Regions from separate parts of the Micromonospora sp. NPDC006766 genome, predicted to be linked through region 2. Evidence: riboswitches for the same ligand, from Rfam matches in the RefSeq annotation. Region 2 holds a riboswitch; the other holds the start of a gene.
What was found. Region 2 has a riboswitch for cyclic di-AMP ahead of ABZ671_RS01825 (hypothetical protein). Riboswitches for the same ligand answer to the same signal wherever they lie in the genome.
Positions count from the first base shown of each region.

Region 1: another riboswitch for cyclic di-AMP. It lies ahead of ABZ671_RS11570 (hypothetical protein); the one in region 2 lies ahead of ABZ671_RS01825 (hypothetical protein).

Region 1 covers NZ_JBEYIX010000008.1:94,890-100,195, reverse strand. The annotation lists gene ABZ671_RS11580 (SRPBCC family protein) at 1-13, shown strand, start outside; gene ABZ671_RS11575 (DUF2269 domain-containing protein) at 15-524, opposite strand; gene ABZ671_RS11570 (hypothetical protein) at 642-1,700, opposite strand; cyclic di-AMP (ydaO/yuaA leader) riboswitch at 1,704-1,837, opposite strand; gene ABZ671_RS11565 (cation diffusion facilitator family transporter) at 1,975-2,889, opposite strand; gene ABZ671_RS11560 (AAA family ATPase) at 2,967-5,084, opposite strand; gene ABZ671_RS11555 (hypothetical protein) at 5,205-5,306, opposite strand, start outside.
Region 2 covers NZ_JBEYIX010000001.1:248,027-253,332, reverse strand. The annotation lists gene ABZ671_RS01830 (carbonic anhydrase) at 28-645, shown strand; gene ABZ671_RS01825 (hypothetical protein) at 642-1,661, opposite strand; cyclic di-AMP (ydaO/yuaA leader) riboswitch at 1,665-1,796, opposite strand; gene ABZ671_RS01820 (metal-sensitive transcriptional regulator) at 2,003-2,302, opposite strand; gene ABZ671_RS01815 (cation transporter) at 2,386-2,589, shown strand; gene ABZ671_RS01810 (heavy metal translocating P-type ATPase) at 2,634-4,892, shown strand; gene ABZ671_RS01805 (DUF5753 domain-containing protein) at 5,089-5,306, opposite strand, start outside.

The DNA of each region.
Region 1 (5,306 bases), on a different contig from region 2:
GACGACGGAGTGAGTCAGTTCCGCCGCTTCAGGGCCGCCGGAAGCCGGGCCGCCGGAGCGGCCGGGCGCAGCCGTCCCCACGGCTTGTAGGTGGACAGCACGGTCATGACGATCAGCAGGGTGCTGGAGACCATCGGCGGGATGACCAGGTCCAGCCGGTCCCGGGCGGCGAGGTCCGGGCCCAGCGTGCCGAGCCGGCGCACGGTCGGGGTGAGCAGCAGCAGCACCAGCCCCAGCATCGCCGTGGTGATCGCGAACTTCACCAGCACCCAGCGCCAGCGCAGCAGGCCCCACGGGGTGAGCAGCGCACTGGCCAGCCCGACGAGCCAGACCGCCACGCTCAGTGGCGCGAAGAGGTATGTGACCAGCAGCCCCGCCGCCGGGTAGACCACCGCAGGGTCGGCGCCACACAGCCCGGCGACGCCGAGGGCGAGCAGCACCAGGTCCGCGCCGAGCCAGCCCAGCGAGGTGACCAGGTGCAGGGTGAGCAGGGCCTTGCGCCCGGCGGGAGACAGTCGGCTCATGCCACGATGCTCGATCGTCGCCGGCCCGCCGTCGTGGGGCGGGCGGCGACATGCGGCGTACGTCGGTGGGCGTAGGTGGGCTTCGGTGGCCCGCCGGGCGGCGGGCCACCGGCGGCCTCAGTACACCGACAGGTGCACGTGGTTGGTGTGGTCGCTGGACGGGTCGCCGTTGCCGCTGGTGTACGCCTTCCAGCCGCTGCTGGGCAGCCAGATCTGCTTGAACCAGATCACGTAGAGCACGGCGAGCGGGTCCGCGTTGCGGATGAAGTACGCGGCCAGGTTGTTGCCGTACGTCTTGTCGCCGCCGGTGGCCACCCCGCCGAAGCCGTTCTTCTGGGCGGCGAAGTCGCAGGCCCGGCCCTTCGGGTGCTCACCGGAGCCGCTGGGCCGGTAGCAGGAGACGTACCGGGTGAACCCGGCCGATTTGGCCTGCTGGAGCGCGTGCAGCATGCGTGGGGTGACGCAGCCGTTGGCCGGGGTCGGGTCCTTCACACCGCACGACTCCGGGGGCCACGAGCCGTCGGCGTTGCGCGGTGCCGGCGTGGCGTCGGCCCGGGAGGTGCCCTGCACGCCGCTGCCGCCGCTCGTGCTGGTGGCCTTGGTGTTCGCCACCTCCAGCGCGCGTTCCGCCTGATCCTTGCGCTTGGCCATCACCGCGACCTGCTTGCGCTGTTCCCTGATCTCGGCGCCGAGCGCGGCCTGGGTGCGGTTGGCCCGGTCCCGGGTGTCGATCAGCTCGCGCAGCGCGTGGTCCTCGCGCGCGGCGACCTGTTGCAGGGTGGCGGCCCGGTCGAGGAAGCCCTGCGGGCTGCCGCCGCCGAGCAGGGCCGCAGCGCCGCCGAGCCGTCCGGTCCGGTAGGCGACCCCGGCGATCTCGCCGACCTTGGCGTCGCGTACCGCCAGCTCGGCGTTGATGGTCTTGAGCTGGGTGGTGAGCTGCTGCTGCCGCTGCACCGACCGGTTCAACGCGGTCCGGGCGTCCAGCCAGCCCTTGCTGGCCGCTTCGAGTTGGGCGCGCAGCGCCGGGGTGCCACCCTCGTCGTCGTGCCCGACCGCGAGCAGGGAGGTCGGGGCGGCCGCCGAGGCGGGGGAGCTCGGCGCGGTCGCGACGCCGAGGGCGAGCGCCGCGACGAGCAGGGCCGCCAACCGGGCGGCCGTCCGTCGTGCAGGTGCCATTAGGTGTCCTTCCGTCAACCGCCGACCGGGTTAGCTGACGGGTTCGGGACGGAAGATCCCTACCGCTGACGCGGATGCACCCCAGGTACGTGGTTCCCCGGCTCGCCGTGCTGTGGGCGATTAGGCGACGGCCGCCGCCGGCGTACGCCGCCGGGTGGAGACCGCGACCGAGCCTACCGGCCATACGCCGATCCGGGCCCCGTCGCGGGGCCCGAGAACCGGACTAAAGTCGGCATAGATGCACAATAGCCACTTGAATTTAAGTTTGCCCTAATTACCACTCCACGGGCCCGCACGCGCCGGCTGACGCTCCGGGTTCGATCTGCAACGTGGCGTGATCGATCCGGAAGTCCTCGTGCAGGGCGGCCCGCGCGGCGGCCAGCACCTCGCCCACCTCGGCGCCGGGGGTGGTGGCCAGGTGCGCCGAGGCCACCTCCATGCCGGAGGTGAGCGTCCAGACGTGCAGGTCGTGCACCTCGGCGACGCCGGGGACCGCGGCCAGCCGGTCCCGTACCACGGTCACCTGGAGGTGTTCCGGGGCGGCCTGCACCAGGATGCGGACCGCCGCCCGGCCGAGCCGCCAGGTGCGCGGCAGGATGAACAGCCCGATCGCGACGGCGACCAGCGGGTCGGCCCACCACCAGTCGGTGAACGCGATGACCAGGGCGGCGGCGATCACCCCGAGCGAGCCCAGCAGATCGCCGAGCACCTCCAGGTACGCCCCGCGCAGGTTGATGCTCTCCTGCGCGCCGGCCCGCAGCAGCCCGAACGCGGCCAGGTTGGCGAGCAGGCCGAGCACCGCCACGGCCAGCATCGGCCCGGCGAGCACATGCGGCGGCTCGCCGAACCGGCGTACCGCCTCGACGAGCACATAGGCGGCGACCGCGCCGAGCAGGACCGCGTTGGCCAGCGCGGCCAGCACCTCCAGCCGGTAGAGCCCGAACGTGCGCTGTGGGTCGGTGTTGGCGCGCCGGGTGGCGGTGATCGCGGCGAGCGCCATGCCGATGCCGAGCACGTCGGTGAACATGTGCCCGGCGTCCGAGAGCAGGGCCAGCGAACCGGTGGCGAACGCGGCCACCGCCTCGACCAGCATGAGGGCGGTGAGCAGCCCGAACGCGGCCCAGAGCCGACCCCGGTGGCGGTGCGCGGCGTTGGTGACCGTGCCGCTGTGGTCATGACCTGCGCCCACGCCCACACCCTCTCGTTGCACGCCCAGGTCAGGCCAATCTATGCTCACATCGCAATATGTGCAAGCGAGCGGCGAGGTCAGCCAACCGGGTCCAGGGTGGTGAGGCGCTGGGTGGCCCGGGACAGCGCCACGTAGAGCGTCCGCACGCCCGAACCCGGATCGGCCCGGATCTCGCTCGGCGCCACCAGCACCACGCCGTCGTACTCCATGCCCTTGGCCTGGAGGCTGGTCACCACCTGGAGCCGGCCGTCGCCGAGCTCGCCCAGCCAGCCGGCGACCTCGTCCCGGCGCGGCACCGGCGTGATCACACCGACCGTCCCCTCGACCTCGGCCAGCAGCGCGCCGGCCGCGGCCACGGTCGCGGCGGGCAGCTCGGCGACGGGCACGGTCCGCTCGACCGGCGGCACCCCGGTGGAGCGCACCGCCGTCGGCAGCGCCAGGTCCGGATATCGGCGGCGGATCTCCGCCGCCGCCACCGCGAAGATCTCCGCCGAGTTGCGGTAGTTGGTGGTCAGCTCGTACCGGAACCGGCGGCGTCGCCCCAGCGCGTGGTCCCGGGCCCGGGTCAGCTCTTCCGGGTCACCCGTCCAGGCGGTCTGCGCCGGGTCGCCCACCACCGTCCAGGAGGCCAGCCGGCCGCGCCGGCCGATCATGCGCCACTGCATCGGCGAGACGTCCTGCGCCTCGTCGACCACCACGTGGGCGTAGTCGCGATAGTCATCCGGCCGCTCCCGGGCGGCGGCCCGGGCCGCCCGCTGCCGGTCGGCGAACGTGCTCAGCTCGCGGACGCCTCCGGCGAGCTGGAACGGGTCCCGCTTCGGCTTCGCCCGCCGCACCGGCTTGCCGAGCAGCGCGTCCAACTCGTCCAGCAGCGCGATGTCGGCGATGGTCAGCCCCTCGGCGTCCAGGGTCCCGTACGCCTCGGTCAGCAGCCGGATCTCGCTGGCCGCGAGGATCCCGCCGGCGTACCCGCGCAGCCGGTCGGGGCGGGCCAGCCAGCCGAGCACGTGCCGCGGGTGCAGTCGGGGCCACCACGCCTTGAGGAACTCGCGGAACTCCGGCCGGTCGATGATCTCGTCCTCGAACGCGGGCTGCTCCGGCAACCGGCCGATCCGCAGCTCACGAGCCTGCCGATACAGGGCGGCGAGGACGGCGTCGAAGCCGACCCGGCGCACCTCGTTGCGGCGCGCGCCGCGCGACAGCGCCCGGTCCCGGATCGCGTCCAACTCGGCCCGGCCCAGCCGGAGCAGCTCGCCCCGATAGAGCAGGCGCAGCTCGGCGGGGGAGTCCGGCACCGCGTCCCGGACCGCGCGTTCCAGCACCCGGCGCATTCGCAGCGACCCCTTCACCGCCGCCACCTCGGGCGGGTCGGTACGGGTCGCCGACATGCCCGGAAAGAGCGAGCCGAGCGAGTGCAAGGTGGCGGTCTCCTCGCCGAGCGAGGGCAGCACGGAGGCGATGTACTCGACGAACACGCCGGACGGGCCGACCACCAGGATCCCGCCGCCGGCGTACCGGGCCCGGTCGGAATAGAGCAGGTACGCGGCCCGGTGCAGCGCGACGGCCGTCTTGCCGGTGCCCGGGCCGCCGGAGACGATCGTGACCCCCGAGCCGGGGGAGCGGATCGCCTCGTCCTGCTCCCGCTGGATGGTGGCGACGATGTCCCGCATGCCCCGCCCGGTGGCCCGGGACAGGCTGGCCAGCAGTGCCCCGTCGCCGACCACCGCCAGGTCCGGCGGCGCCGACTCCGGGTCGAGCAGGTCGTCCTCGATCCGGGTGACCCGCTCCGCCGAGGACTGGATGGTGCGCCGGCGCACCACGCCCATCGGCTCGGCCGGGGTGGCCTGGTAGAAGGCGGCGGCGGCCGGCGCCCGCCAGTCCACCACCAGCGTCTCGGCGTTCTGCCCGCGTACCCCGAGCCGGCCCACGTGCAGCACCTGCCGGGTACGCAGGTCGAGCCGGCCGAAGACCAGCCCCTCGTGCTCGGCGTCCAGCACGTGCCGGCGCTGCGCGGCGTGGAACACCATGGCGTCCCGCTCCACCAGCGCGCCGAAGTTGCCGACCCGGGCCAGCCGGTAACCCTCCCGCTCGGCGTCGGCGGCGGCCTTACGCAGTTCCGCCAACCGGGCGTACACCCGGTCGAGATGTCGCTGTTCGACGGCGATCTCCCGGTCCAGGGTGGTCTGGTCACTCAAGGCGGGGGCTCCTGTGGTCACGCGGCGGGCACGGTGGGCTGAATGAGGGTACGGGCCGGAGACGACGAACCGCCCGCCGGGACGACCCGGCGGGCGGTTCGGTGACGCGGGTGAGGGGACTCAGCCCTCGAAGACGCCGGCCTCGACGAGACGCTTCTCGGTGGCGTCCCAGCCGTGCTCGGGGTAGGCGGCGGCGAGTCCGTTGAGCTCGGCGCGGACCTT
Region 2 (5,306 bases):
GTATCGCGCCAGGACGAGGTGACTGTTGTGACGCTGGCCACTCCCGAAAATGCGCTCGCCGAGCTGTACGCCGGCAACCGTCGCTTCGTCGCCGGCGTACCCCGTCACCCGAACCAGGATGCCGACCACCGGGCTGCCGTCGCCGACGGTCAGCACCCCTTCGCGGTGATCGTCGGCTGCTCCGACTCCCGGCTCGCCGCCGAGATCATCTTCGATCGCGGTCTCGGGGACCTCTTCGTGGTGCGGACCGCCGGCCACACCGTCGGCCCCGAGGTGCTCGGCAGCGTCGAGTACGCGGTCACCGTGCTCGGCACCCCGCTGGTCGTGGTGCTCGGCCACGACTCCTGCGGGGCGGTGCAGGCCGCCCGGGAGGCCGTCGCCACCGGCACCTCTCCCGCGGGGCACCTCGGTGCGCTGGTGGAGGCCGTCGTGCCCAGCCTGCGACGGGCGGCCGGGCAGGGCATCGAGGACGTGGACGGGATCGTCGACATCCACATCGCGCAGACCGTGGAGACGCTGCTGGCCGGGTCCGCCGTGCTCGCCGAGCGGGTGTCCGCCGGCCACTGCGCGGTGGTCGGCATGTCGTACCGGCTCAGCGCGGGCGAGGTGCGGACGGTGGCCGAGAGGTCGGTCGGCACGCCCTAGAGCAGCGACATGTGTACGTGGTCGGTGTGGTCGGAGGGCCCGCTGTAGGACTTCCAGCCGGTCGCCGGGAACCAGATCTGGCGGTTCCAGATCACGTAGTAGATACCCAGTCGGTCCGCGTTGCGGATGAGGAAGGCGGCGACGTTGTTGCCGTACATCCGGGTGTCGTTGTTGTGCCAGGGCGCGAAGCCGCTCTTCTGCAGCGACCAGTCGCAGGCCCGGCCCTTCGGGTGCTCCCACGGCCCGCCTGGCCGGTAGCAGCCGACGAAGCGGTTGAAGCCGGCCCGCTTGACCTCCTTGTACGCATGCAGGGTGCGCGGGGTGATGCAGCCCGAGGTGGTGGGGTCCTTCTCGCTGCACGACTCGGACTTCCACGTCCCGTCGGCGTTGCGCCCGGGGCCGATCCGGGCGACCGGCGAAGTGGCTGAGACCAGGCCGCCGGTGAAGCCCTTGCCGCCGACCAGCGCCAGCGACTTCTCCGCCTCGGCCTTCGCGCGGGCCATCGCCTTGGTCTGCTTCTGCTGCTCGCGTACCTCGGCGTCGAGCGCGATCTTGGCCTGCTCCGCGCGGGTCTTCGCCGCGTTGATTGCGGCGAGCTTCTGCTCGTTGACGAGGTTCAGCTCATCGAGGGTGGCGGCCCGCCGGACGAACGCGTCGGGTGAGTTGCTCTCCAGCAGCACGGCCAGTACGCCGATCCGACCGGTGCGGTAGGACTGCGCGGCGATCTGGCCGACCTGTGGGCGCAGCGCGTCGAGTTCCGCCTGCGCCGCGGTCACCTCGAGCGCCAGTTGAAGCTGACGCTTCTCCGAGGCCTTCAGCTTCGCCTTGGCCTGGATGTAGGCGCGGTTCGCGGCATCGAGGACTTCGGTGATGAGCGGAGGGTCGTCGTCCTCGTGGTGCCCGGACGGGGGGTTGGCGGGCGGCGCGGCCATGGCCGGGGTCGGCCCGGCGACGATGGCAAACACGGCGAGCACGGCCACCACGGGTGTCAACCAGCGGCGTAGGGGTGCCGTCACAATCGTTCCTTCCTTCGGCCGCCGACCGGGTTAGCTGCCGGGTTCGGGACGGAAGCGGCCCCTACCGCTCGCGCGGATTCACCCCAGGTACCTGGTTCCCCGGCTCGCCCTCGGGCGATTGGGCGGCGGCACCGCAGGCGCCGATGCGCGCCTTCGGCGATGACCGGCAGCGACGTTACATGAGAGCCCCTGCGGCGAGCTACGTCCGGAAGCCGACCAATAGCGCGATTTCCTCGTAGCCCTGCGTGACCGGCATCGCGCATGAAGCCGGCGGTGACGCTGCGCAGCGTCACCATGCGATCTGCGTGCTCCCGTCCGGACCTCGGCCCGGCTCCTGGGCGTCAGCCGCGTTTCATCAGCCGACCGACGGCGGCCATCATTTCGGTGGCCATTTCGTCGGCGCGCCCCTCGGCGGCGCCCTCCCGCATGCAGTGTCGGGCGTGCCCGTCGAGCAGCCCGAGGCCGACCTTGTCCAGGGCGGCCTGAATGGCCGAGATCTGGGTCAGCACGTCGATGCAGTAGCGGTCGTCTTCCACCATCTTCTCGATACCGCGGACCTGGCCCTCGATACGGCGGAGCCGCGCGAGCAGCTGTTCCTTGCTGGCGGTGTAGCCCCGGGTCGGGGTCGTCGGTGCGGTCATGCCGTCGAGGATAGCGTACCCCTAGGGGGTATGATACGTTCCCTGAGGCATACCCCCACGGGGTAGCAGGAGGAGGATTCGCGATGATCACCACCACGTACCAGGTGCAGGGCATGACCTGTGGGCACTGCGTCAGCGCGGTCAGCGCCGAAGTGGGCGCGATCCCGGGCGTCAGCGACGTCCAGGTAGACCTGGCCACCGGCCAGGTCACCGTCACCAGCGCGAGCCCGCTGGACACCGACACCGTTCGCGCCGCCGTGGACGAGGCCGGCTACGACCTCCGATGAACACGGCGGCGACGGCGGGCGCACAATTGACCGGAGGTGCCGCGATGACCTCAACCGCTTCGTCCCTGCCGCTCGCGCCGAACGTGATCGAGCTCGCGATCGGCGGCATGACCTGCGCCTCCTGCGCCGCCCGGATCGAGAAGAAGCTCAACCGGATGGACGGCGTCGAGGCCACGGTCAACTACGCCACCGAGAAGGCCACCATCCGGTACGCCGACGACGTCACCCCGGCCGACCTGGTCGCCACGGTGGAAAAGACCGGCTACACGGCCGTCGTGCCACCGCCGCCCGCCGCCCAGGCCCCGGCCGAGGTGACCGCCGAGCCGGAGGACGAACTGCGCGGGCTGCGTACCCGGCTCTGGGTGTCGGTCGTGCTGTCCGTGCCGGTGATCCTGCTCGCCATGGTGCCGGCCTGGCAGTTCAACTACTGGCAGTGGGCATCGCTGACCCTGGCCGCGCCGGTCGTGGTCTACGGCGGGCTGCCGTTTCACCGGGCCGCCTGGATCAACCTGCGGCACGCCGCGGCGACCATGGACACCCTGGTGTCGCTCGGCACGCTCGCCGCGTTCGGCTGGTCGCTCTGGGCGCTCTTCCTCGGTGACGCTGGGATGCCCGGAATGACCCATCCGTTCCGCCTCGACATCACCCGCACCGACGGCGCCGGCAACATCTACCTGGAGGCAGCGGCCGGGGTGACCGTTTTCATCCTGGCCGGGCGCTATTTCGAGGCCCGGTCCAAGCGGACCGCCGGGGCCGCCCTGCGGGCCCTCCTCGAACTGGGCGCCAAGAACGTCGCGGTGCTCCGCAGCGGGCAGGAGACCCGCATCCCGGTCGACCAGCTCGCGGTCGGCGACCGGTTCGTGGTCCGGCCGGGCGAGAAGATCGCCACCGACGGCGCCGTCGAGGAGGGCACCTCGGCGGTGGACGCCAGCATGCTCACCGGCGAGTCCGTGCCGGTCGAGGTCGGGCCCGGTGACACCGTCGTCGGGGCCACCGTCAACGCCGGCGGCCGGCTGGTCGTCCGGGCCACCCGGATCGGCGGCGACACCCAGCTCGCCCAGATGGCGAAGCTGGTGGAGCAGGCGCAGACCGGCAAGGCGGCCGTGCAGCGGCTCGCCGACCGGATCTCCGGGGTCTTCGTGCCGATCGTGATCGCGCTGGCCGTCGGCACGCTGGCCTGGTGGCTCGGCACCGGGGCCGGCGCGACGGCCGCGTTCACCGCAGCGGTAGCCGTGTTGATCATCGCCTGCCCGTGCGCCCTCGGCCTGGCCACCCCGACCGCACTGCTGGTCGGCACCGGGCGGGGCGCCCAGCTCGGCATCCTGATCAAGGGGCCGGAGGTGCTGGAGTCGACCCGCCAGGTCGACACCGTGCTGCTGGACAAGACCGGTACGGTCACCACCGGGCGGATGACCCTGGTCGACGTGCTTCCCGCCGCCAGTCAGGACACCGACGAGCTGCTGCGGCTGGCCGGCGCGCTGGAGGCCGCCTCCGAGCATCCGATCGCCCGGGCGGTCGCCGAAGGCGCGGCACAGGCCGGCCCGCTGCCGGCGGTCACCGGCTTCGCCAACGTCGAAGGGCTCGGTGTGACCGGGTCGGTCGACGGCCAGGACCTGGTGGTCGGGCGGCTCCGGCTGCTTCGGGAACGGGGCCTCGACGTACCCGAGGAGGTCGCGCGGGCCGCGACCGAGGCGGAGGCCGGCGGCCGAACGGCGGTCCTGGCCGGCTGGGACGGCCGGGCCCGGGGGGTGCTCGCGGTGGCCGACGTGGTGAAACCGACCAGCCGAGCCGCCGTCGCGCGGCTGCGCGAGCTGGGGCTCACCCCGGTGCTGCTCACCGGCGACAACACCACGGTCGCCCGGGCGGTGGCCGCCGAGGTCGGCATCGACCAGGTGATCGCCGAGGTGCTGCCCGCCGACAAGATGGACGTGGTGCGGCGCCTCCAGGCCGAGGGGCGGACGGTCGCGATGGTCGGCGACGGGATCAACGACGCCGCCGCGCTGGCCCAGGCCGATCTCGGGCTGGCCATGGGTACCGGCGCCGACGTGGCGATCGAGGCGTCCGACCTGACGCTGGTTCGGGGCGACCTGACGGCCGCGGTGGACGCCATCCGGCTCTCCCGGCGCACGCTGCGCATCATCAAGAGCAACCTGTTCTGGGCCTTCGCCTACAACGTGGCGGCCCTGCCGCTGGCCGCCGCCGGCCTGCTCAACCCGATGATTGCCGGTGCCGCGATGGCCTTCTCGTCGGTCTTCGTGGTGGCGAACAGCCTCCGGCTGCGCCGGTTCCGCCCGGTCGCCTGAGGCGGCGGGGCGGACCACCGCGTCCGCCCCGCCCATATCCAACTGGTCGGCATGTTCTTGCGCGTCGCGGGCATGTCGCGGTGGCATATCGGTCTTGCCTGTTCTTCGGAGGGCAAGCACTACCCTCAGTATTCAAGGCCGATTTTCGCGACTCGGCGGCTGTCGGCCTCGGCGTCTCGCGGGATCATGTCAGCCTCTACTTCATCTCGTCGGCGATGCGCAGGATGAGCCTGCGCGACTCCGCCGGCCACAACGCCGCACCCCGGAGACGGTTCCAGTGCCGGTTGTAGGCTCGGACCGCCTCGGGACTGTCGAGGTAATCCGCGTCCGTGAACGTCTCCAGGTAGACGACATCCGACGCGACCTCCTCCCCGAGCCGGAGGATGATGAAGTTGAACGAGGAAACCACGTACG